Regions from separate parts of the Streptomyces sp. NPDC051218 genome, predicted to be linked through region 1. Evidence: riboswitches for the same ligand, from Rfam matches in the RefSeq annotation. Region 1 holds a riboswitch; the other holds the start of a gene.
The links. Region 1 has a riboswitch for S-adenosylmethionine ahead of ACIBCK_RS02070 (aminotransferase class V-fold PLP-dependent enzyme). Riboswitches for the same ligand answer to the same signal wherever they lie in the genome.

Region 1 (3,403 bases):
CGCTCACCGCGCACGAGCAGTACGCGCCGCTCGAGATCGGTCCCGCGGTCGACGAGAACGGCGTCGAGCGCAAGGTGTCCGGTTCGCAGAAGCTCCGGGCCAAGCTCAGCAAGGGCTACTACGGGGAGGACAACCAGATCCCCAAGCCCACCACCGAGGAGTACAAGGAGATCACCAGCGGCCACGGCCACCACTGATCACCTGAGACTCTGACAAGGTCGCCACGGCGAGAGCCCCGTCCATGCGTTCCACTGCATGGACGGGGCTCTTTGCCGTCCCCGGGGCTGGATAAGGTGTTCCTGTCCCATGCCTAGACGAACCCAGGAGCGGCAGATGAGCGCTGTGACCCCCGCAGGAGGCAACACCGCGGCGGCCCGTTCCTGGCCGGGTGTGCTGAACGGACTGCTCGAGGGACGTGACCAGAGCACCGATGACACGGCCTGGGCCATGGACCGCATCATGCGCGGCGAGGCGACCGACGCGCAGATCGCGGGCTTCGTCGTCGCCCTGCGGGCCAAGGGCGAGACCGTGGAGGAGATCTCCGGCCTCGTCCGCACGATGTACGAGCACGCCAACGTGATCGAGGTACCCGGGCAGACCGTCGACATCGTCGGCACCGGCGGTGACGGCGCCAAGACCGTCAACATCTCCACGATGTCCGCGATCGTGGCCGCCGGCGCGGGCGCCAAGGTCGTCAAGCACGGCAACCGCGCGGCCTCCAGCGCCTCGGGAGCCTCCGACGTCCTGGAGAAGCTCGGGGTGAACCTGGAGCTGCCGCTGAAGCGGGTCGTCGAGGTGGCCGAGGAAGCCGGGATCACCTTCTGCTTCGCCGTGAAGTTCCACCCGGCGCTGCGGCACGCCGGCGGGGCGCGCAGCCAGCTGGGCATCCGGACCGTCTTCAACGCCCTCGGGCCGCTCACCAACCCGGCCAAGGTGCGGGCCCAGGCGGTCGGGGTCGCCGACCCCCGGATGGCGCCGATCGTGGCCGGGGTCTTCGCAGAGCGCGGGAACTCCTCCCTCGTCTTCCGCGGTGACGACGGCCTCGACGAGCTGACGACCACCTCGACCTCCCGGGTCTGGGTCGTGCGCGACGGCTCCGTGCGCGAGGAGGCCTTCGACCCGCGGGACGTCGGCATCGACCTCGTCCCCGTGGAGGCGCTGCGGGGCGCGGACGCCTCGTACAACGCCGAGGTGGCGCTGCGCCTCCTCGACGGTGAGAAGGGGCCGGTCCGGGACGCCGTACTGCTGAACACGGCGGCCGCCCTGGTGGCGCTGTCGCCGGGCGAGGGGACCCTCGTGGAGCAGATCGGCGCCGGGATCGCGAAGGCGGCGCAGGCCATCGACTCCGGAGCCGCGAAGAAGGCCCTGGAGCTGTGGGTGGCGGCCAGCAACAGGTGAGTGTGGTGCCCACCGCAGTCCGGATGCCGGACTGCGGTGGGCACCGAGAAGATCGTGTGGCAAGATGCTGCGCAGGTCATGAGTGACAGCGATTAGGCCCCGGCTCGCTGTCCGGCAACCCTCCGTCCGTGGCGGGGTGCCCCGGGTGAAGACCAGGCCGTGGACAGCAAGGTCCATGGCAAGCGCGGACCCCTGGACATCGGTGAATGTCCGCCCCTGGGGTCCTGGTCCTCAAGGGAGCAGTCTCGTGAGCAAGCGAATGCGATAGGGCTTTCCGGCCCCTTTTCCGCACCCCCCTTTTTCTTCGTCACTGCAGCGCCTTCCGAGCGCCCTCGCAGTGAACTCGCCTGCCTTCCCACGGGAGTTCGCCATGTCTGTCACCACCGCTGCCGCCGACCGCACCGTCTGTTCCAGCCCGCTTCCCGTCCTCGGCCGTGACGTCACCGTGCCGCTGGTCACCGGCGGCGAGGTGACCTACGCGGCGCTCGACTACGCGGCAAGCGCCCCGGCCCTGCAGCGGGTGTGGGACGACGTGGCCGCGTACGCGCCGTACTACGGCAGCGTGCACCGCGGTGCCGGCTACCTATCGCAGCTCTCCACCGACCTCTTCGAGAACAGCCGGGTCACCGTCGCCGAGTTCCTCGGCTGCCGCGAGGACGACCAGGTCGTCTTCACCCGTTCGACCACCGACTCGCTGAACCTCCTGGCCGCCGCGCTGCCCGCCGACTGCCAGGTCTTCGTCTTCGAGACCGAGCACCACGCTTCGCTGCTGCCCTGGCGCGACGCCCGCGTGACGTACCTGAACGCCCCGCGCACCGCCGACCAGGCCGTCGCCACCCTGGAGCGCGCCCTCGCCGACCGTGACCCCTACGGGCCCGCGCTGGTCTGCGTGACCGGAGCCTCGAACGTCACCGGTGAGCTGTGGCCGGTCAAGGAGCTCGCCGCCGCCGCCCATGCGCACGGCGCCCGTATCGTCCTGGACGCCGCGCAGCTCGCGCCCCACCACCCGGTCTCCATCAGCGAGCTCGACGTCGACTGGGTCGCCTTCTCCGGCCACAAGCTGTACGCGCCCTTCGGCTCGGGCGTCCTCGCGGGCCGCTCCGACTGGCTGCAGGAGGCCGAGCCGTACCTCGCGGGCGGCGGCGCATCGCGGAAGGTCGCGCGGCGTACGGACGGGGGCGTCGACGTCGAGTGGCACGACACCGCAGCGCGGCACGAGGCCGGTTCGCCGAACGTCATCGGCGTGTACTCGATCGCCTCCGCCTGCAAGGCGCTGACCGAGGCGGGCTTCGACGAGCTCGTCGCCCGGGAGCGCCGGCTCATCGCGAAGGTGTGCGAGGGACTCGCCGAGGTGCCGGCCGTGAAGGTGCTCTCGCTCTTCGGTGACGACGCTCCGCGCGTCGGCGTCATCTCCTTCGTCGTGGAGGGCTGGAACAGCTCGCACTTCGCCGCCGCGCTCTCCGCCGAGTACGGCATCGGCGTACGCGACGGTCTCTTCTGCGCCCACCCGCTGGTGCGCACCCTGCTCGGCAGCGACCCGCAGACGCAGGGCGAGTGCGGCGCCCCCGAGGCCGCGCCCGGCGAGAAGTCGCTCAACGCGATCCGCGTCAGCTTCGGCGCGGGCACCCCGGACGAGCACGTGGAGCGTTTCGTGCGCGCCGTGAAGGAGCTCGTGGCGGACGGCGCACGCTGGAACTACCGTACGGAGGACGGGCGTTGCGTGCCGGACACCAACGCCGCCTGAGCCCGGGGACGTCCCTTCAGACGTGACCCCAGAACGATCATCCGCAGGGCACGCTCGGTCGCGTCGGTGAGGAACTCGCCGCCCCGGCCGAGCGCCTCGGTGAGCGAGACCGGCGCCGGCAGGATCGCGCTGTAGGCGTCCACGCCGACCGCCCGCACGTGGTGTGCGCCCTGGCCGATCGTGCCGGCGAGGACTAGGACGGGGCGGCCGAACAGCTTCGCGCGCCGCGCCACTTCGGCAGGGATCTTGCCGCGCGGCGTC
Region 2 (3,403 bases), on a different contig from region 1:
CGCTGACCTTCTTCAAGGGTGCGGTAGCCGTCCATCTGAATCGCGCTGTAGTGGACGAAAACATCCGCACCACCGTCGACCGCGATGAAGCCATACCCCTTCTCCGCGTTGAACCACTTGACGGTGCCCTGAGCCATGCCTAACTCCCCTATTACTGGCCCTTGCACGGGCCCGCACTTCGCGGACCCGGGTCAGACCTCACCCCCCCAATGGGTTGTGGAGGCGTGCGCCGGAACGCGTCGACCGCGGCTGAATGTATCTGTCCAACTGCCCTCTGCAACAGGTCAATCGGACGAGAATTCTGGGCACGCCTGATCGGTGATATGCGGAGAATTCGCCGGAGTTCAGGGCAAGTCGGGCCAGACAAATGCCACGGAGAGGGCAAATGGGCAGTGCACTTTGGCTACTTCTTGTCGCCCTCGGGGCGACTTCGTATATGCGCTCGGCACAAACAGGAAGCTCGCTTCCCAACTGTACCGCGCTCAATCACATGGAATTGCCCCCTCCGCTTCTCTCGCGGAGGGGGCAATGAAGATTACGCAGGGTGTTTCTTTAAAGGATCAACCACCGGCGACGGCGGGGATGATGGAGACCCCGGCACCGTCCGGCGTCGCGGTCTCGAGACCCTGCTCGAAGCGCACGTCGTCGTCGTTCACGTAGACGTTCACGAAGCGCCGCAGCTTGCCCTGGTCGTCCAGGACGCGCGCAGCGATACCGGTGTGGTTCTTCTCCAGGTCGGCGATGACCTCGGAGAGCGTCGCCCCCTCGGCGGCGACCTCGGACTGACCGCCGGTGTAGGTGCGAAGGATGGTGGGGATGCGGACCTTGACGCTCATGGGATTCACCTCGGTAGATCGGGGGGCGCCCCGCCAGGGGGCGCCCCCGAAGGGGCGCGGGGAACTGCGCGACCAGCCACGACGGCCCCGCAGACAACAGCGATGCCTACTTGGCAAGACCCGCGGAGCGGAACGCCTCAAGGCTGGGCTTGATCGTCGCGGTCGCCTGAGACCTCTCGGCAACGGCATCAAGCGTCTTGAGTCCGTCGCCGGTGTTCAACACCACCGTGGTGAGGGAGGGATCGATGAGGCCCGCCTCGACCAGCTTCTTCGTGACGCCGACCGTCACCCCGCCGGCGGTCTCCGCGAAGATCCCCTCACTCCGAGCGAGCAGCTCGATCGCGTCGACGACCTGCTCGTCGTTCACGTCCTCGACGGCCCCGCCCGTGCGACGCGCGATGTCGAGCACGTACGGCCCGTCGGCGGGGTTGCCGATGGCGAGCGACTTGGCGATGGTGTCCGGCTTCTGCGGGCGCACGACGTCGTGACCGGCCTTGAAGGCGGTGGACACCGGCGAGCAGCCCTCGGCCTGGGCGCCGAAGATCTTGTAGGGCTTGTCCTCGACGAGGCCGAGGGCGATCAGCTCCTTCAGACCCTTGTCGATCTTCGTGAGCTGCGATCCGGAGGCGATCGGGATGACCAGCTGGTCGGGCAGGACCCAGCCGAGCTGCTCGCAGATCTCGTACGCGAGGGTCTTGGAACCCTCGCCGTAGTACGGCCGCAGGTTCACGTTCACGAAGCCCCAGCCCTCGCCCAGCGGGTCGCCGATGAGCTCGGAGCAGAAGCGGTTCACGTCGTCGTAGTTGCCCTCGATGCCGACGAGCTCGCCGCCGTAGACCGCGGCCATGACGACCTTGCCCTGCTCCAGGTCGTGCGGGATGAACACGCAGGAGCGGAAGCCGGCGCGGGCCGCGGCGGCGCCGACGGCGCCGGCGAGGTTGCCGGTGGAGGAGCAGGAGAGCGTGGTGAAGCCGAAGGCGCGCGCCGCCTCGATGGCCTGCGCGACGACGCGGTCCTTGAAGGAGTGCGTGGGGTTGCCGGAGTCGTCCTTGACGAACAACTTGCCCTGCTCGACGCCGAGTTCGCGGGCGAGGTTGTCGGCCTTGACGAGCTTGGTCCAGCCGGGGTTGATGTTCGGCTTGGACGCCACGTCCGCGGGGACGGGCAGGAGCGGGGCGTAGCGCCAGATGTTGTCCGGGCCGGCCTCGATCTGCTTCCGCAGTGCCTCGGGGTCACCGGTCGGCAGGTCGTACGCGACTTCGAGCGGGCCGAAACAGGCCTGACAGGCGAAGATCGGGCCCAGCGCGTAGAGCTCGCCGCACTCGCGGCAGGAGAGGCCGGACGCGGGGCCGAGATCCACGGAACCCGTGGTCGAAGAGGTGTTTTCGTTCGTTGCGACAGTCTGCGCAGCCATGGAGGCGAGGCCCTTTCTCCTCATCTTCCTCGCGGCGCATCTCGCCACGAGACGGAATTGGCACCTTCCCCACCGAGACCTCGCGTGCGTGGTCGGCGGGATGGTTGCCGGGGCTTCAACGGGCCGTATCCCTCTGCCCCTCTGGATGAGCGGTATGGCGCCGGGGCTTCATGGGCCCCGGGCATTTGTTACGCGATGACCCCCGACGTGCGATGGTCATCCGCGTTGTTCAAGACTGTAACCGACGGCCTGGACCCTTGAGATAGTCGTCCGAACCGCGAGATGGATCACATGTAGGCCACATACAGGAGGAGCCACCCGTGCTGGAAGAGGCCGAGCGCTGGCTGACCAGGCGTTCCTGGTCCGTCGCCGACCGTCCGCTCAGCGCACTCGTCGCCGCCAAGCGGGCGTCGGGGGCCTCGGTGAGTGTCGTCCTGCCCGCCCTCGACGAGGAGGGGACGGTCGGTGCGATCGTCGCCGAGATCCGCCGTGAGCTGGTGGAGAAGGCGGCCCTCGTGGACGAGCTCGTGGTGATCGACTCCGGCTCCCGTGACCGCACGGCCGAGGTCGCCCGGGAGGCGGGCGCGCGGGTCGTGCACCGGGATGAGATCCTGCCGCGCCTTCCGGCCGTGCCCGGCAAGGGCGAGGTCCTGTGGCGCTCGCTCCTGGTGACCGGCGGCGACATCGTCGCGTTCGTCGACGCGGACCTCAGGGAGTTCTCGGCGGACTTCGTGACCGGGATAGTGGGCCCCCTCCTGACCGATCCCGACGTGGACTTCGTGAAGGCGATGTACGACCGCCCCCTGGCCGGAACCGCCGATCAGGGCGGCCGGGTGACCGAGCTGATGGCGCGCCCGCTGCTCAACATGCACTGGCCCCAGCTCGCGGGCTTCGTCCAGCCGCTGGGCGGCGAGTACGCGGCCCGCAGGTCCCTCCTGGAGCGGCTGCCGTTCCCCGTCGGCTACGGGGTGGAGCTCGGCCTGCTCGTCGACGCGCTGCACACCGTGGGCCTGGACGCGCTCGCGCAGGTCGATGTCGGTGTGCGCAAGCACCGGCATCAGGACGGGCAGGCGCTCGGCCGGATGGCCGCGGCGATCTACCGGACGGCACAGCTGCGGCTCGCGCGCGGCCATCTCGTACGGCCCGAGCTCAC

Region 2: it holds a riboswitch for S-adenosylmethionine, as region 1 does, so the genes downstream of both, thrC (threonine synthase) here and ACIBCK_RS02070 (aminotransferase class V-fold PLP-dependent enzyme) in region 1, are expected to answer to the same signal.

The regions. Positions count from the first base shown of each region.
Region 1 covers NZ_JBITEU010000001.1:439,702-443,104, reverse strand. The annotation lists gene ACIBCK_RS02080 (cytochrome bc complex cytochrome b subunit) at 1-197, shown strand, start outside; gene trpD (anthranilate phosphoribosyltransferase) at 334-1,398, shown strand; SAM riboswitch class IV at 1,473-1,589, shown strand; gene ACIBCK_RS02070 (aminotransferase class V-fold PLP-dependent enzyme) at 1,769-3,142, shown strand; gene ACIBCK_RS02065 (glycerate kinase) at 3,094-3,403, opposite strand, start outside.
Region 2 covers NZ_JBITEU010000004.1:458,633-462,035, forward strand. The annotation lists gene ACIBCK_RS15590 (cold-shock protein) at 1-137, opposite strand, end outside; gene ACIBCK_RS15595 (MoaD/ThiS family protein) at 561-836, opposite strand; gene thrC (threonine synthase) at 943-2,250, opposite strand; SAM riboswitch class I at 2,268-2,402, opposite strand; gene ACIBCK_RS15605 (glucosyl-3-phosphoglycerate synthase) at 2,571-3,403, shown strand, end outside.